DNA from 4 places in the Bacillus lumedeiriae genome. Region 1 is predicted to be linked to each of the others. Evidence: riboswitches for the same ligand, from Rfam matches in the RefSeq annotation. Region 1 holds a riboswitch; each other region holds the start of a gene.
What was found. A riboswitch is a leader RNA that binds a small molecule or an ion and turns the genes downstream of it on or off. The one in region 1 is predicted to bind S-adenosylmethionine.

Region 2: linked by a shared signal. The riboswitch ahead of QYG89_RS10575 (methyltransferase domain-containing protein) and the one ahead of QYG89_RS05110 (O-acetylhomoserine aminocarboxypropyltransferase/cysteine synthase family protein) in region 1 are both predicted to bind S-adenosylmethionine.
Region 3: linked by a shared signal. The riboswitch ahead of QYG89_RS09815 (2-hydroxy-3-keto-5-methylthiopentenyl-1-phosphate phosphatase) and the one ahead of QYG89_RS05110 (O-acetylhomoserine aminocarboxypropyltransferase/cysteine synthase family protein) in region 1 are both predicted to bind S-adenosylmethionine.
Region 4: linked by a shared signal. The riboswitch ahead of QYG89_RS03840 (methionine biosynthesis PLP-dependent protein) and the one ahead of QYG89_RS05110 (O-acetylhomoserine aminocarboxypropyltransferase/cysteine synthase family protein) in region 1 are both predicted to bind S-adenosylmethionine.

Annotation. Positions count from the first base shown of each region.
Region 1 covers NZ_JAUIYO010000002.1:321,351-326,001, reverse strand. Annotated here, with positions in the region: gene recA (recombinase RecA) at 1-91, opposite strand, end outside; gene QYG89_RS05110 (O-acetylhomoserine aminocarboxypropyltransferase/cysteine synthase family protein) at 563-1,861, opposite strand; SAM riboswitch class I at 1,965-2,075, opposite strand; gene QYG89_RS05105 (competence/damage-inducible protein A) at 2,152-3,396, opposite strand; gene pgsA (CDP-diacylglycerol--glycerol-3-phosphate 3-phosphatidyltransferase) at 3,530-4,108, opposite strand; gene QYG89_RS05095 (helix-turn-helix domain-containing protein) at 4,175-4,651, opposite strand, start outside.
Region 2 covers NZ_JAUIYO010000007.1:29,582-34,232, reverse strand. Annotated here, with positions in the region: gene pabA (aminodeoxychorismate/anthranilate synthase component II) at 1-249, opposite strand, end outside; gene QYG89_RS10585 (anthranilate synthase component I family protein) at 246-1,670, opposite strand; gene QYG89_RS10580 (aminoglycoside N(3)-acetyltransferase) at 1,818-2,630, shown strand; gene QYG89_RS10575 (methyltransferase domain-containing protein) at 2,608-3,153, opposite strand; SAM riboswitch class I at 3,227-3,331, opposite strand; gene QYG89_RS10570 (pyridoxal phosphate-dependent aminotransferase) at 3,392-4,570, opposite strand.
Region 3 covers NZ_JAUIYO010000006.1:44,316-48,966, forward strand. Annotated here, with positions in the region: gene mtnK (S-methyl-5-thioribose kinase) at 1-132, opposite strand, end outside; gene QYG89_RS09810 (cupin domain-containing protein) at 395-907, opposite strand; gene QYG89_RS09815 (2-hydroxy-3-keto-5-methylthiopentenyl-1-phosphate phosphatase) at 936-1,610, opposite strand; SAM riboswitch class I at 1,659-1,762, opposite strand; gene QYG89_RS09820 (MFS transporter) at 2,085-3,329, opposite strand; gene QYG89_RS09825 (FGGY-family carbohydrate kinase) at 3,362-4,651, opposite strand, start outside.
Region 4 covers NZ_JAUIYO010000002.1:53,935-58,585, reverse strand. Annotated here, with positions in the region: gene QYG89_RS03850 (GlsB/YeaQ/YmgE family stress response membrane protein) at 3-263, shown strand; gene metC (cystathionine beta-lyase) at 343-1,512, opposite strand; gene QYG89_RS03840 (methionine biosynthesis PLP-dependent protein) at 1,518-2,624, opposite strand; SAM riboswitch class I at 2,701-2,803, opposite strand; gene QYG89_RS03835 (ABC transporter substrate-binding protein) at 2,873-3,874, opposite strand; gene QYG89_RS03830 (ABC transporter permease) at 3,898-4,651, opposite strand, start outside; gene QYG89_RS03825 (ABC transporter ATP-binding protein) at 4,640-4,651, opposite strand, start outside.

The sequences.
Region 1 (4,651 bases):
TTTGTTCTCCAAGTTTCATTATCGACCCTTTACCAAATTGTTTTTCAATTTGCTTTAAGGCCATATCTAAAGCGGCTTGACGATCACTCACTAAAATTCCTCCTTAAAATTACCAATCTATCAGATCAAATGCATATCAACATGTTGTTTCAGAATCTACAATAACTATACCTTTTTATTGAGACAATTTCAAGTAAAAAGCGAACATTTATTCGGTTTTTATTATTCCAGAGACTTTGTTAAACTCCCCTGTTGATTTCTACGGAGGAAGCTCCGTTCAATCAACGAAGCAGCACAATCAACAACAATAAGCACTAACATAGCCATTACGGAAAGAAAAAGGGCGATAAAAAAACAGAAAAATAAGAAGAGAGAATAGTGGAAAATAAGAAGATGAAAATAACTCCTGCTTCTTTATTTTATCACAAAGAAACAGGAGCAGGTAATTTTAAGAATATAAAAATAGTCTAGCCATACTTAAGGTTACGCTCTCACGTACTTCAAAAATTAGATGATGGAGCGAAATGAAAGATCAGGCTCTTCATTCTATTACACTCCTACTTTAGACTCCAGCAACCACACCAGTTGCCTTTTCAATTGCCTGATTCAAATCAGCAATCAAGTCTTTTGGTGATTCCAGTCCAATCGATAAGCGGATCATTTCTTCTTTCGTTCCAGATTTCTCTAAGTCCTCGCTGCTTAATTGCTGGTGAGTGGTAGAAGCCGGATGAATAATCAGTGACTTGCCATCTCCAACGTTGGCCACATGCGACCATAGTTTAATGTTGTCGATCACTTTTTTCCCTGCTTCCCGTCCGCCTTTAATACCGAAGACAACGATAGAACCAAATGTATTATTTAAATATTTTTTCGCTAGTTCATGAGATGGATGGTTCTCAAGGCTTGGATGGGATACCCATTCCACACCTGGATGATTGTTTAAATAATCAACGATAGCGAGCGCATTTTCGTGATGGCGCTGAATACGCAGGTGCAATGTTTCTAATCCTTGAAGAAGCAAAAAGGCACTGTTGGCACTTAAAGACGGACCAAAATCTCTCAACAGCTGTACACGTAATTTAATAGCGAATGCTGGGCCTTCAATGTCTGCATATTTTAGCCCATTATAAGACTCGTCGGATTCCGTAAATCCAGGGAATTTTTCACTATTCCAGTTAAACGTACCACCGTCTACTACTACACCGCCAATAACCGTTCCATGGCCGCTGATCCACTTTGTAGCAGAGTGGACAACAATGTCAGCTCCCCGCGTAAGCGGCTTCGCTCCATAAGGAGAAGCAAACGTATTATCTACAATCAATGGAATCCCGTGTTCATGAGCAATATCTGCTACTTTTTCCACATCAAGTACATTTAAAGATGGGTTGCCAATAATTTCTCCAAAAATCGCCTTTGTTTTCGAAGTTATTGCTGCACGGAAATTTTCCGGATCTGTAGAATCAACAAACTTCACATTAATTCCGTATTTAGGAAGAGTGTTAGCGAATAAGTTATATGTACCGCCATACAAATTCGCCGCCGCCACAATTTCATCCCCTGCATGAGCCAGATTCAATATAGAAAAAGAAATCGCAGCCATACCTGATGAAAGAGCAACAGCTGCAGCTCCCTCTTCTAACAAGGCAATTCGTTTCTCAAACACATCTACTGTCGGGTTAGTAATACGTGTATAAATATTGCCGGGCTTTTGCAAAGCAAACAAAGCATTGGCATGATCTGTATCTTCAAAAACATAAGAAGTCGATTCGTAAATCGGCACAGCGCGGGCCCCTGTCGTTGGATCAGGCACCTGTCCTCCATGAAGCAAAATTGTTTCTTGACCCCAGTTTTCTTTCGTCATTGTCAATCCCTCCTGATTTATTAAATAACTTATCATTAATGATCGTGAGGTATATAAAAAGCCCTCTTCTCGTAAAAGAAGAGGGCTTTATTATAAAATCCTCCTCTTATCTTTCAGGCTCAACACCTGCAGGAATTAGCACCGTTTCAGACATTTCTGCCTGAAGGTTGCCGGGCTTCATCGGGCCTAATCCCTCCGCCGCTCACAATAAGAGTGTTCACTTTGAATTAAACTTCTAGCTTAATTATACAGCATATTCATCAGAATAATCAACAATATTCTGAACGTTTCTACTTATTATTTGCAAGTTCCACCAGCAGATAGTGGCAGCCATACTTGACTGACCTCTTTCTAATGCCTGCACGGCTGCCAGCCAATTGGAGCTTAAACGCCTTTGACCCAGTAAGTTTAGAAGATAAGCCGATCCACACCGTTCCAGACGGATGCCCTTCTGCTGCATCCGGGCCGGCAACACCTGTAAAACTAATACCAAAATCAGCATCCAGCAGCTGACGGACATTTTCTGCCAATTCAATGGCACACGCTTCACTTATTGCCCCGTGATCAGCCAATGTCTCTGTTTTCACTTGTACAAGTTTTTCTTTTGCGCGGTTAGAATAACACACAATACCGCCATTAAAAAACTGGCTTGCTCCAGGTACAGCAGTCATTTCACTTTGAAATAGACCTCCCGTCAAACTTTCAGCCGCAGCCACCGTCTGTGATGACTCCACTAAGCGATCTGCAAGTTCACGGACAATGGTCGTATCATTGTATCCATAAAAATAATCACCTACCCGGCGGAGAATCTCTTCCTCCACTTCTTGTATCATCCGTAAAGCCGTTGCCTCTGATTCGTGCTTAGCCGTAATCCGGAGCGTCACTTCCCCATCCCCTGCTAATGGAGCGATAGTCGGATTTTGCTGTGCCAGCAGTAAATCCTCTACTTCTGTTTCTAATGCCGATTCACCAATGCCAAAAAATCTTAATACGCGCGATTCTATTTTTTCGACTTTCTCAAGGATATTTAGCAGTGCGGGTTTCGCGTAGTTAGTAAACATCGGCTGCATTTCCCGAGGAGGTCCAGGCAAAAGCATATAGAAATTCTTTGTCCCTTTGACCATCATGCCAGGTGCCATGCCGTGATCATTCGGAAAAACCGTGCTTCCTTCCATCACGAGCGCCTGTTTTTTATTATTTGGAGTCATCGGACGTTTCGTTTTTACAAAGTAATGTTCAATACTTTTCAACGCCTCTTCATGATAGACAAGCGGCCGGCCGATATGGGAGCCGATCGCTTCTTTCGTCAAATCGTCTTTTGTAGGACCAAGCCCTCCAGTAAAGATCAGCAAGTCTGCGCGCTTTTCAGCCTCTTTTACAACGTCAAGAACCCGGCTGCTGTTATCGCCAACGACCGTATGATAATACACATTGATACCAATTTCCGCTAACTGCTGCGACAGAAATTGGGCATTCGTATTCGTAATCTGTCCAAGCAGTAATTCAGAGCCTACTGCAATAATTTCTGCATTCATTCTTCTTACCCCTTCTTTCCCTTCAAAAAGAGGCTATCCTGTAAATGCCCTGTTCCCTATAGTATTTGATCAACTATTTATACTATATATGATAGGGATGCCCGGCTCTTTATTTCAGGATAGCCTCTTACTATTATTTAGAATGTTTAAATACACCACGGTTGAGATAAAAATAATCCCATCCCGACCAAACCGTGAAGAAAGCAGCGATCCAAAGAGAGAAATCTGCAAATGGAATTCCCCAGCTTTCGAACGGAGCATTGTAAAGCAACAATGCTGAAATTGCAATAATTTGCGTCCATGTCTTAATCTTTCCAAGCATATTAGCCGCAACGACCTCGCCTTCCCCTGCCAGGATTAACCGCAGCCCTGTAACTGCAAATTCGCGGCTAATGATGACAATGACAATCCAGGAAGCAGCCATTCCAAAATCAACGAGCACAATTAATGCTGCTGATACGAGCAATTTATCGGCAAGCGGATCTAAAAATTTTCCTAAGTTTGTAACCATATTTAATTTCCTTGCATAATAACCGTCAATCCAATCCGTTGTCGATGCAAAAATAAACAGCATCGCCCCCCAGAAGTGCGCAGCCGGCATTGTTGTGCCCAAAAAGTTCATCTCTCCCCAATCAAAATCAGCCAGCATAATGACTAAAAATATTGGGATCATTAAAATTCTTGAAACAGTAATCTTATTCGGTAAATTCACAATGGACCCTCCACCTATTTATCACCACCGGACAGCTTACAAAAACGGTCCGGAAACACTAACGAATTATTGTCCAGCCGGCTGCACTTGGATCATGATATCCTGCCTTACCTGCTTATCAGCTGGAAGTTGATACGCCAGCGTTTCGCCATTGATTTTAATTTCCGTATCAGGTGCAAAACCAACGACAATCTTCGCTTCTGTTTGTCCTGTTAAATCGAACGTTTGCGTTTGTCCTTTAGTAAGTATATTGCCAAAATAGCTTTTCCCGCTTCCATCGGTTACTCCTATCCATGTTTCTCCTTTGGATAGAATAGATACTTCAAATTTTTCCGCATCCCCGAGCTGATACGTTGCTTTCCGGCCGCTCGCTCCAGCCGCCGTCAGCGTTTGCTTCACAGGCTCTTCTTTTTTGACTTCCTCTGGCGCTTTTACTTGTTGTTTTGTTTCTTTTTTCACTTCTGTTCCTTCGCCTGCCTGCTCTTTTGGCTGTTCAATGACCGTTTCTTCTTTCACTGCTTTATCGTTCGAACCACTTTTCGG
Region 2 (4,651 bases), on a different contig from region 1:
CTGCTGACCGAGGCAAACACCGAAGATCGGTATTTTTCCTGCAAATGTACGAATAGCCTCCAGACTGATCCCCGCTTCATTCGGTGTACAAGGTCCCGGTGAAATCATGAGAAAGTCTGGATTCATCCGCTCAATTTCCTCGATAGAAATCTCATCATTTCTCTTCACGATCAGCTCTTCGCCAAGCTCTCCTAAATATTGAACAAGATTGTAGGTGAAAGAATCATAGTTATCAATCATTAAAATCATGAACGTTCTCCTCCTGGTCTGACAGGGGCCAGCCTGTCCTCAGCCAGCTCTTTCGCTTTCCAAACCGCTTTTGCTTTCTTCAGCGATTCTTTGTATTCATTCAATGGATCAGAATCAATGACGACTCCCGCTCCCGCCTGAACGTGGCACATGCCATTTTCAACGAGCATCGTTCGAATCACGATGTTCAGCTCCATGTCACCGTTAAAGCCGATCCAGCCGATTGATCCAGTATAAATCCCGCGTCTAACCGGCTCCAGCTCCTCAATAATTTCCATCGTTCTAACTTTTGGAGCACCGGTAATGGTTCCGCCTGGAAAGACAGCATGGACGACATCTGCATTCGTTTTTCCTTTAGCCAGCTTACCTCGTACGTTAGACACGATGTGCTGAACATGTGAATACTTTTCAATGACCATAAATTCATCGACTTCTACAGAACCATACTCACTGACACGGCCGAGGTCATTGCGCTCTAAGTCAACGAGCATGACATGTTCCGCCCGTTCTTTTTCATTTTCGATCAGCTCCAACGCTAACCGCAAATCATCAGCATCATCTTTTCCACGTGAGCGGGTGCCGGCAATCGGCCGGGTACTTAATTCATTTCCAGCCTTTTTAATAAGCAGTTCAGGTGATCCCGATACAATTTGAAAATCCGGTGTATGCATATACGCCATATAAGGAGACGGATTGAACCTCCTTAATTCTTCATAGACGGCGATGGCCGGAATATGAAGCGGCTTAGACTGTCTAACGGATAAGTTCACTTGAAAGACATCTCCTGCAGCGATATACTTCTTCGTTTTTTCAACAGCCTCTTGGAATTCTTTCTCTGAGAAAGGCACGCTCCATTCATCCGCTGCTCTCTCTACAGGTACACGTTCCTCTTCGCCGCATGAAACTGTCCACTTGCTTTCCGCTTCATTCAGCACCCGTTCACCAGCTGCTTCATCTTCACTTACAGCAAGAAGCCACAGTTTGTCTGTTTGATGATCAAATACCGCCCATTCCTTAAACACAAGGAAGTACAGCAGCGGCATTCCAAGATCATCTGCCGCAGCGTTCGGCAGCCTCTCAATATACCGGGCGTAATCATAGCTAATATAGCCGATTGCCCCGCCCTGAAAATCAGGAAGACCGTCTTGCTTTGGTACCTCAAACGTCTTCATCCAGCCTTCAAGTTCTGACAGCGGAATGCCTTTTTTGTCTTCGCGTCCACTAGCTGTCTGCACGTGAATCCCTTCATCATTGGAAGAAATAATTGCAAACGGCGACAGCCCCGCTATACTATAACGCCCGCCCCGTCCGCTCTCCAGAAATACATGATGGGACTCAGCAGCCGTCAGCCATTTATATTGATGAAAAAATTGTTCTTTGTTATAGGGAATCGTCCGATAAAACACACGTCGATCACTCACTAGTTATCCCCCTTTTATTTCGCCATAGTCTTTCTAAGCATACTAGACAAAGAAGAAAGAAAAAAGCATCAAAACCGCTTTTTTAGAAGGTTTTTATGCCAAACCATCTTCTTCCTTTATAATGAAAGAAAATGATGGGAGAAGACAATGAAGAATAAACCATTTGTTTCACAAACAAAAGCATTGATCACGATCGGCACATTAAAAAACGATCTTTATTCTCTTGGAGCAGCTCCTGGTAATATTGTGATGGTTCACTCCTCCCTGCGCTCTTTAGGATGGATAGAAGGAGGCGAAGTAACGGTTGTCGAAGCGTTAATGAAAACGGTGACCGAAGACGGAACCATTGTCATGCCGGCTCAGACGACTCATAATACCGATCCAAAATATTGGAAAAACCCTCCTGTTCCGGAAGAGTGGCGGCCAAGCATTCGTTATATGATGCCTGCTTATTTGCCGGAGTTTACACCTACACTCGGCATGGGACGGATTGCAGAGGCATTCCGGACTTTCCCTAATGTGAAGCGCAGCCTTCACCCTTCTAATTCTTTTACAGCCTGGGGAAAGTATGCCGCGTTCATCATTGATCACCATTCACTTGATTTTGCTTTCGGTGAACAGTCTCCTCTCGCCAGGCTATATGAGCTGGATGCTTCCATTTTGTTTATCGGCACCGATTACAGCACATGCACAGCCATGCATCTAGGCGAATTTCGCGCAAACGATGGCCGAAAATCCTTCCAACAAGGATCGGCCTTAATGGAAAACGGCGAACGGGTATGGAAAACTTATCACGAACTTGAAGGAAATTCTGAACAATTTAATGAAATCGGCCATGCCTTTGAAAAAGAAGAAGAAATTAATATTGGTACAATCGCCCAAGCTCCGTGTAAGCTGATTAAAATCCGGCCCTTAGTCGATTTCACTGCCCGTTATCTCAGCAACCTTTTAAAGCGATAAAGCGGTTGACAACAATGGGAAGTTCAGGCGTTTCTATCAACTCTGTCCACCCTTGTCCTATTGCTTCCACAGTAGAACGAGCTGTAACTTGCTGAACAAATATCGTTTCAAAGCCGATTTCCCTTAGCAAATCCCAATAATATGGCAGGCTTTTTATGTAAGCAATGTCTTCTATATGCCGTAATGCTCCTTCTTCAGCTAAATCAATAACGAGCCGGCCTCCCGCTTTCAACAAATCAAAGCTTTTTCTCAGCCAGTCTTCTCCTTCATCCCAAAAATGAATACCCAATTGGCCGGCCACGCCGTCAAACTGAGCCTCTGCGAAAGGGGATGCAGAAGGAGAAGCTGTAATAACGCGCGCTTTTTCAATGGCTATTTTTGATAACAAAGGTGAAGCATCTTCTCCTAGCCACAAAATGTGCTCTCCTTCCCTCATTCGAACGGTATGTAAGAAGCTGTCAGCTGCAATTGTCCATTCCGCTGCGTCCTCTTTTGTCATTAATTTATGGTCAGTCACGATCATGTTCCATTCCTGCCTTTCAGTTAAATATACAAAAAACCTCTTCGATAAGAAGAGGTTGAATAGTTAGCACTCTTTCTTATCTGTCAGCTATTGCTGCAAGAATTAGCACCGTGCTCGTATAAACGAGTCGGTTGCCGGGCTTCATAGGGCTTGTCCCTCCACCTGCTCTTGATAAGATGTTCGTTGTTATTGAATTGTTTTCATTTGCATTGTTGCACGTTTATACTCTACTGTCAATCTACTTTTTAAATATATCAAGCTGTGCAATCCGGCTAATCGCTTCTTTGATTTTCTCTTCAGACGCAACTAAACCGACACGGACATAGCCTTCCCCATACTCGCCAAAACCAATCCCTGGAGCGACTGCTACATTGGCCTTCTCAAGCAGCAGATCGCTAAACTCTTCTGAAGTATAACCATCTGGCACTTTTAACCACGAGAAAAAAGATCCTTGCGGGGCTTTCACTTTCCAGCCAATTTCATTTAAACCGTTAATTAATAGATTACGTCGTTTTTCATACATCTCTTCTTGCCTGCGTACTTCATCCTGCGGTCCAAGTAAAGCAGCCGCTGCCGCTTCTTGTATGCCGCCGTACAAACTGCAGTGCAGATGATCCTGGATTAAATTCAATGCAGCAATCACACTTGGATTGCCCACCGCAAACCCCACTCTCCAGCCTGCCATATTGTACGTTTTCGACATCGTATAAATTTCAATGCCGGTGTCTTTCGCTCCATTAGATTGAAGATAGCTGATTGGTTTTTTCCCATCAAAGCCAATGGCACCATACGCAAAGTCGTGTACGACACAAATATTATGTTGATTGGCAAACTCGATCGTTTTTTCAAAAAACGCTTCATCAGCTACTGCGCCTGTCGGATTATTCGGATAATTAATAAATAACAGCTTCGCTCGCTTCAGCACCTCTTCAGGAATTTCTTCATATTGAGGAAGGAAGCCATTTTCCTCTTTCAAAGGCATCATGTGCATCCCTGCTTCTGCAAGGGCAATGCCCGACCAGTAATCCGGATATCCCGGATCGGGTACGAGCGCGATGTCTCCTGGATTTAATAGACATTGCGGAAGTTCAACAAGCCCCGCTTTTCCCCCAATGATCAGCGCAATTTCTGTTTCAGGATCAAGTTTGACGCCATATTCTCTCTGATAAAATTCAGCACATGCGTTTTTCACATGAGCAAACCCTCTGAAAGGAGAATATTTATCATTAGCCGGATCATCGACGGCTATTTTCAGTGCTTCTTTTATATGGCCGAATGCCGGCTGATCAGGGCTTCCCTGTCCTAAATTAATCACATCACGGCCTTCGTTCACAGCATTGTTTACTTTCTGGACTAATTTAGCGAAGAATTGCTCCGGCAAAACCTGAAGCCGATTCGCTGTTTCAAAGTTTCTCATATATACAGCCCCCGCTTTCAAATTACAGTTAATAATGGTATAACGAAAGGTAGAGAATGTAAAGAAAGAATCTTCAGAAAG
Region 3 (4,651 bases), on a different contig from region 1:
ACTTACTTCCTCCACTGAAGCTTGTTCTTGCTCATGAAAGAGGCCTAGCTTTTTGACATATTGCACAAGCTCTTCGTGACTTAAAAATGCATATCCCTCTTTGACTTCCTGTTGATTCGTTACTTGGCTCATTCTTTCCCGCCTCTTTCCTGTTGATAAAATGAAACTTCCATCAGCGGGTGATTCTCTTCATTCCCCACTGATGGAATAAAGAACTCAGGCTAAGGACGCCACGTCCTGTGGCAACGCCTGAGTAACCAACATCCTGTTGGCCCGCGAATGGATTGGGCGTTTACTGGCAGTTGATCGCCCGCCTATGCTTCTTTAGAAACACCTTGAAGCCTTGAGCCGGTGGTCTTACTGTCAGTTAACGCGGGATAAATATCACGGTGCATTAGTAAACAGGCACCCATCCTTCTTCTGTCACAAAAATACGAACAGCAACAACTTTCCGGTCCTCAGCTAATGTAAAGTAGTGGCGGACATTTTCCGGAACAGAGATCAAATCACCTGGGTTTAAATGAACTTCAAAAAACCGCTCATCTTTTCCTTGGATAATGAAAATTGCATGGCCGCTCGCAATAAAACGTACTTCATCATCTGTATGATGATGCTCACGCTCAAAGTTTTTCAATAATTCTTCAAGGTTAGGTGTATGATCAGCAAGTGAAATAACATCCCATGCTTTGTATCCACGTCTAGCTGAAATATCCTTAATCTCTTCTTCAAATGCATCTAACACGCCTTGCTTTTCTTCGTCACTCAATACGTATTTCTCTTGTAAATGAGAAGGTAATTTATGAATATCCCAATGTTCATAAATGACATCGTTCTGCTGTAAAAATGAAATCACTTCTTCTTGATTGTCAATAACTTCATTTGTTCCTTGAATTTTGATCGTTGTCATCTTATATTCCCCCTAATTATTCAACATCTTATTTTAACTTTTCTAAAATTTCAATACAATCATAAAACGTATCAAAAGGTTGATAAGGAATTGACAGTGTCTCGCATTTTTCTGATAAGTAATCTCTTGCTATCACTGTATCGGCAATTTTCGCAGCTTGTAAATCAGTTACTGAATCACCGATCACGATGGAATGCGTGTCCCCGCTTGACAGCGCACGGATAATAGAAGGTTTACAGCACCCACAATTTTGGTTCGGACATTTCTCATCACACGCATGAGGCCAATGAATGTGAATATTCTCTCCACTGAAATCCCCTTCATTGCAATATAGTCCAGTAATCGACTCAAATGGCTGTAACATCGGTTTTACGAAAAAGTCAATTCCTCCACTTACAATGTAAAGAGGAATGTTTTGTTCTTTCGTATACCGAACGAAGTCATTAAACCCGTCTCTTATTTCGGCCGTTTCCAAAACAAAGTCAACTATTTCCTGCTTCAAAGAAGAAGGAAGAAGCTGAAACATTTTTCCGACGCCCTCTTGAATACTGATGGATTGAGATAACACATCATCCTTCAACTTCTCCCATTCAGGAGGGGCAAACTGCTTCATAATACTAATAATGTTATCTTTCTTCGTCACCGTACCATCGAAGTCACAAAAGATGATTGGCTTTTTCAAGATGTCGTCACTTCTTTCCATAGCATTTAAAAAAACCTCTTCTATTAAGAAGAGGTTTAAAAAAACAACTTCTTATCTTCCAACATCGTTGCTGTAAGAATTAGCACCGTGCTCACAACGAGTCGGTTGCCGGGCTTCTTAGGGCTTATCCCTCCGCCTGCTCCTGATAAGAGTTTATTTGTTAAGTTTATATTCATATCATACCACTAGGATTATGACATGTTCTCTCATCACTGTCAATATCCTTTTCTTGTCCAGCTGCAGCGCCTTGTTCCTCGGGTCAAATAACCTTCCACCAATGAAGCCAAAGGGCGGCTTCTTTGGTGAAAGAACATTTGCCTGTCGGAGCAGTTCAGGCGCTTTCGCTTTTCTTGTCCAGCTCCGCCTCCTTGGGGCTCGAGGTCATATGCCATTCTGGCCAGAAGGTTCAAGAGCAACCTTCCAGCCGGCTCGTCTTATGCTTGTCGCCGATAAGCGGGCGCCTTCCGCTTTTCTTTATGAAACGAGTGTTGCTGTTTTTTTGCGCATGTTTTCTTCTTCCGGTACTCGGATGAATTTAACAATGATTGAGCTAATCAGATGAAGTGCCGCGAAGATCCAGATCACTCCTTCTGCTCCAATGAGACCGATAAAGGCTAAAGCTAAAGCTGGTGCAACGAATGTCGATAAACCAGCGCCAAGGTTTAGCACGGACATAGCCGCTCCCTTATCTTCCCCAGCAACAGATGGTACTAGTGCTCCAATTGGAACGTAACCGGCCAGCATACTTCCCCAAATAAATCCGACAATGCTTGTCGCGAGAAGGTTTCCGTTTGTAAGTACCGGTGTGTAATATAAAAGGACAGTGAAAACAGCACAGCCAACGCCGCCAAACCACATGATCGTGTTTTTCCAGCCAAATTTATCTCCAACAATTCCGAAAATCAAATTAAATAGAATATTCCCCATGAAAGCTGTACCCCATAATTGCAGCCAAACTGTTGTTTCAATTCCATGTTCCGCCATATGAAGCGGCAGGAACACCGGAAATCCGTAAGCACCTAAACTATTAATTACTCTGACAACTCCACCGGCAGCTACCCTTGGGTTCGTCTTCATAATCGTGATTCCTTTTAATAGTTCATTTAATTTTTCTTTTGTGCTTGAACCTTTTTTCTGTTCAAACTTGTCTTTATTCATCACTAAAGCAAAGAACGCACCGACACATACCCAGAAAATAGAAGTCCATAATGTATTGATGTATCCAAAATGTTTAAGTGCATAACTTGAATACCAAGCGCCAAGTACCATCATTCCTGCACAAAACGCAAACCAAAACCATCCAACAGCTGTACTTAATTTATGTTGAGGTGTACGATAAATCACCCACGTTAAAAAGGAATAAACAAAAAGAGGATAACCGAACCCTTTAATAAAGTACGTCGCTAACATAACTGGATAATTCATGCTTTCAAATCCAAACGTGATAAATCCTGCTGTACCCACAATATAAAATAATAATCCCATGAGCATCGAACGCTTTGCGCCAAACGCTTCTAAACAAACCCCTGAAAACCAAGAAGCAATCGCTATAGAAATACCGTATACACTAAAAATGGCCGCTGCATGCTGGATAGACAAGCCATTTTCGATAAGGAACGGACTCAGCCACCCGGCTTCAAGCCCATCTCCCATCATAAACAGCATCACACCTAAAAAGCCCCAGCCTAATTTTTTAGGTATTCCAATTTTATCTAACATGTTTGTTTCCTCATCTTTCCTTATTATTTATTCTAGTTGTTATATGCTGCATTTATCTTTGAAAAAAAATGTTGTGCTTGTTTCCACTCTTCGTACATCCAGTCATCATGTCCACGGTCAGGCGTAATTACCTTGATATCACCTGATAATGCATCATTAACCCCTAATGCCTGGTTGCATATAACAGCAGCCCCTACAACCGATGCCTGATTAAATCCTTGACGAATGTGCACTTCTTTTTGAAGTAGATTGGCTGCAAATTGAGCTAACGTTTCACTTTGAAAACCGCCGCCACAAGCCCACACATATGGTAAATTATAAGGAGTTACTTCACATAATTGATCAAAATACCACCTAATTGTGCAAGCAATTTCCCATAGAGCTGCAGCTGTAAAATGAGCGCGGCTTAAGTCTTGTTCTAACGGTGCATTAAAAATGAATCCGCCTTTTTTAGAGGCATTTTTTTCATCTGTCAAATACATCCCCAATACCGATATACAGTCGGTCATCTCAAGTTTGCTCATTTCCTGTTCCATTTGCTGATAACCCTCATTTGGATAGAAAATATTTTTTAACTTCTGATAATTAAGTCCAGTAATACCCGGATTAGTCTCTAGCAGCCATCGTTTTTTATCCGTATGGGAATTGGTCCATGCCCTTCTTTCATTATCCACACTGTATTCATCTGTAATTTTGCAAATAGGGGTAGTTGTGCCGGATACGATAACGATATCGTGATTTTGAGCAAACGTACTTTCGATTGCTAGCTGTGTATCCCCTCCACCTACAACAATCAAAACGTCTTCTTTTACTTCCAGCTCCTTTGCCACAGTCGGTAGAATTTCACCAAGAATGGAGCCAGACCATCTTAGTTCGGGTAATAAGCTCGGAGAAAGCCCAATTCGAGCACACATCGCCTCAGACCATTCTTTTTTTCGAACATCATATAGTAACGTTTCTGTCGCCTGTGATGGCTCATAAATGAGTACACCACTTAATTTATACGTCACCCAATCACTAATACTAGTAAACGATGTGATCTGATCCCATAACAGCGGCTGCCTCTTTTTGAGAGCTATTAGCTTTAAAGCTGAAAACAATGCAGATGGCAATCGTCCCGTTGTTTTATAGATATAATCGGGATCTAACAGCTCTTTTTCCCACTCGCGGCCTCGATTATCAATATTCGGTAAACCAATAAATGAATATCCATCCTGATCTTGAAGGACAATTCCCTGCCTTTGACTCGTTGATGTTATCGCCTTAATTGTCACATGCGGGACACTCGCTATCGCTTTTTTTGCTAATCCAACTAGCTGTTT
Region 4 (4,651 bases), 270 kb from region 1:
AAATGGGCTTTATTATGTTTTTAATTGTCGGTGGGATTATCGGCTGGCTGGCGGGGCTTATTTTAGGAAGGGACCTTCCAGGCGGTATCATCGGTAACATTATTGCTGGAATTATCGGGGCTTGGATCGGCGGTGCACTGTTTGGAGACTGGGGACCTGATATTGGCGGTATCGCTATTATCCCTGCCTTGATTGGTTCGCTTATCCTGGTATTTATCGTCAGCTTTGTCTTAAGAAGCATGCGACGCGACCGCGCTCACTAATCAGTAAATATGGCTTTACGTTTAATAAAATGAGGCTGTCCTTCGTTAATGAAAACGGATAAAGGACAGCCTTTTTTACTTATGTGGCAACAAGTGGTTTTATAGCCTGTAATGCCTCATTAAAATCGGAAATTAAATCTTCTGCCGATTCAAGTCCGACCGATAATCTCAATAACCCGTCGGTAATCCCTCTTTTATATCTTTCCTCTCTCGGCATAGCCGCGTGAGACATTTTCGCTGGATAAGACAGGATCGATTCCACCGCCCCAAGGCTGACAGCAAACACGGGAATTTTCACTCCATTAACAAACTGCCGCACAGCTTCTTCATTTTTTAATTCAAAGGACAGAACCGCTCCGTATCCCGATGCTTGATACGATTGCAGCACGTGACCATCGTGATCAGATAAGCCAGGATAGTATACTTTTTCTACAAGCTCATGCTTCTGTAAAAAATCAGCAATGATTTGCGCCGATTTGGAAGACTGCTCCAAGCGGACATGAAGTGTTTTCAGCCCTCTCAGCACGAGCCACGCATCTTGAACACCAAGCACAGCACCGAATGAATTTTGCAAAGCATATAAGCGCTGACCAAGTTCTTCATCTTTTGTCACTGCAAGTCCTGCGAGCACATCACTGTGACCTGATAAAAACTTCGTTGCACTGTGAAGAACAACGTCGACACCTAGCTCAAGCGGACGCTGAAGAGCGGGTGTTAAGAACGTATTATCTACAAAGGTTAAACAGTTATTTGCTTTTGCCAGCTTCACAATCCCTTGAATATCTGTCACTTTTAACAACGGATTAGACGGTGTTTCAATATAAATTAACTTCGTGTTTTCTTTTATGTTCAAAGCGACTTCATGCAAATTCGTCATATCCACAAACGTATGTTCAATGCCAAATCGATTCAATACGGTTGTTACCATCCGATATGTGCCGCCATATACGTCTTCTGTGATTAATACGTGATCCCCTTTAGAGAGTAAAAGAAAAGCAGTTGAGATCGCAGCCATCCCTGAAGAAAAGGCAAATCCTCTTGTACCGCCTTCCAGTTCGGCAATCGCCTCTTCCAACGCTTGTCTCGTCGGATTTCCCGAACGGCTATAGTCGTAACTTCCAAATGTATCAAAATCAGTTTGATGAAAAGTAGAAGCGTGTTGAATAGGTACGCTAACCGCCCCCGTTCCTTCATCAAATTTATGACGGTTATGCAATAATTTCGTTTGGAAAGAATAATTTTCACTCAATCTTCTCACTCCTTCATCTTTTTAAATGCCTGTGCTAAATCAGCGATTAAATCTTCTCCATGTTCAATTCCTACTGAAAAACGAAGCAGGCGGTTACAGACTCCGTTTTGTATTCGCACTTCTTCCGGAACATCCGCATGTGTTTGTGTAGCCGGATAAGTAATAAAACTTTCAACCCCTCCAAGACTTTCAGCAAATGTAATCAGCTGCAAGTTTTGTAAAAAAGCATCGACCCATTCCGCAGATTCCAATCGGAAAGAAAGCATGCCTCCCCGGCCCGGATAAAGAACATCCGTCACTTCTGGACACTCCCCTAAAAAAGCAGAAAGCTGTTTAGCGTTTTGCTCATGCTGTTTCATACGCAAGCTTAACGTTTTCATTCCGCGCATTAATAACCATGAATCAAGCGGCGACAAAACAGCCCCGGCCGCATTTTGCATTTCCCCGACTTTAAGAGCAAGCTCTTCTCCTTTCACCGCGATCAGTCCAGCCAGCACGTCATTATGACCGCCTAAATATTTCGTAGCACTATGGATCACGATGTCGGCCCCTTGCGTTAACGGGCGCTGCAATAGCGGTGTATAAAAAGTATTATCAACAATCAATAGTAAGCCGTGCTCTTTTGCGAAAGCTGCTACTGCTTCAATATCTACTTCCTGCATTAGCGGATTCGTCGGTGTTTCTAAGAAAATGGCCTTCGTTTTCTCTGTTATCTTCTTTTTCGTTTCATCGATATGTTGAAAACTATCGTATGTAAACGATAATCCAAACTTTCTCCAGCCTTTTTCAAACAACCGGTATGTACCGCCATATAAGTCGGCTGAAACGATCCATTCCTCTCCTGGCTCTGCCAGCGCAAGAAGCGTCTGAATAGCTGCCATTCCCGATGAAAATGCAAAACCAGCGTCTCCGCCTTCTAAATCGGCAATCGCCTGTTCTACAATTTGGCGTGTCGGATTCCCCGTCCGTATATAATCATATCCCGTTGACCGTCCAATTCCTTCGTGACGATAAGCAGTTGAAAAATAAACAGGGGCGTTCACTGTTCCTGTCGCTGTTTCACTGCGGTTTCCAATTTGTGCTAACAGTGTGTCAATGTGTGTATGTGTCATGTTTTTTCCTCTCCTTCTATCTCCGTGACAAAAAAATAAAAGCCTTCTTAAGAAGAAGGCTTTTTTTATGATCTTCTCCTCATCTATCGGGGTGAACCCGCTGGAATTAGCACCTTGACTTTACATAGCCGGTTGCTGAAGCATCATAGGGCCAGTCCCTCCGCTTCTCTTGATAAGAACTTATAAAATTTTGGCTTTTTTTAAATGTACAGTAAAAAGATCAAAATGGCAAGAGTTTTTGTAATATTTTATTTTTTCGCAAATTGTTTATCGATCAAAGCTGAAAACTCAGGCTTTGTCTTTAAAAACTTTAAGTCATAAGAAGAGTCAGCAAACTGCTGTACGACTTCTTCATTTACATCAGATGTATACGTAATTCGTTTCCATGCACTATCTACTACGTCTTTTGCTAATTCTTGTTTCGTATCCTTTTTAATGGAATCAATCGTTAATTGCTTCGCTTCTTCCGGATTTCCATTGATAAAATCGATCGCTTTTTGGTGAGCATTCACGATTTTCTGCACAAGTTCCGGATCTTCCTTAATTAGCTTGCCGCTCGTCGCAAGGACAGAGTTAGGCAGCGTCGTACCGAAAGAAATTTCATCGCTGTCTACAATGATTTTTGCTCCTTGTTCTTTAACGAGTAAAGATCCCCAAGGCTCAGGAACAGCCGCTAAATCCACTTTTCCTGATTCAAATAAGCCGGCATATTGAGCTGGTTTTCCAGTTGTATGCTTCATACTGCCGCCAATACGGTTAGATTCAATGCCAAAATCTTTTACAAATGTTTCCATTTGAACGTCATGTGTACATCCTACACCAGGAGTGATAAATGTTTTTCCTGCAAAATCTTTAACAGACTTAATGCCGCTGTCTTTGCGCGCAACGATGACTGTTCCGCCTGAAGAACCTCCGGCAACAATTTTCACATCGGCTCCATTTGTAAAGTTATTCATTACCGGTCCAGGACCGACAAGCCCGGCATGAACGTCTCCTGTTTTCAATGCAACCATAAAGGCACCGCCATCTGGAAACGATTTATATTCGATATCCACATCTTCACCAAGCGCCTCTTCATAATAGCCCTTTTCTTTGGCAATCATTGCCGGCACGTGGTCAAGGTTTGGAAAATACCCGATGACCACTTTCTTCTTCTCTTCTGCTTTTCCTTCTTCTGCTGAGCTGCAGCCGGCTATTGCCCCGACGAGCAAAATCAATATAAAACTCAAATACCCCAGTTTCTTTTTCATTTGTTTTCCCCCATTGACATCAATTAGTTCGTTTCAAGGCCCCAGCGCCGCATAACATTTCTCTCCACCTTTTGAAAGAAAGCATAATCAACGATCGTTCCCACTACTCCGATTAAAATCATAACAGCAATGACTAAGCTCATATCTCCAAAGTCAGAAGCGTATTTTAACGTATAGCCAAGACCTGGTCCTGTACTTAAAATTTCACCAGCCATTAAAGCGCGCCAAGCAAAGGCCCAAGCAAGTCTAATTCCTGTAACTGCGTAAGGAATAGCAGCCGGAAAGATGACCCTTACGAATAAATCTAAGCTTCGTGATCCCATTGTCTGTGCCGCTCGAATGTACAGCGGAGCCACATTCTTTATCCCCATCCGCATATTGATCGTCATAACGAGCGTGCCGCCGAGAACAACGATAAAAATGACTGCTTTCTCATTCAAACCAAACCACATAATAGCAAGCGGCAGCCAGACAATACTCGGTACGCTTTGAAGAGCTAGTATGAGTGTGCCGAGCGTTTCATCTGCTGTTTTGGACTTAGCAAGCAAAATACCAAGTCCAATTCCTAACAATAAAGAGATGAACAAACCGACAAATAAACGCTGAAAACTAGCAGTTAAATCGAATATGAGTGTTCGATCTTCAAAGCCGCGGACAAGCGCCTGCCAAACATCTGTCGGCTTCGGCATCACATCTGCCGTCCATCCGCCTGCACGTACAATCCCTTCCCAAATAATTATCAATACGATAAAAAAAACAAGTTGTTTACTGATTCGC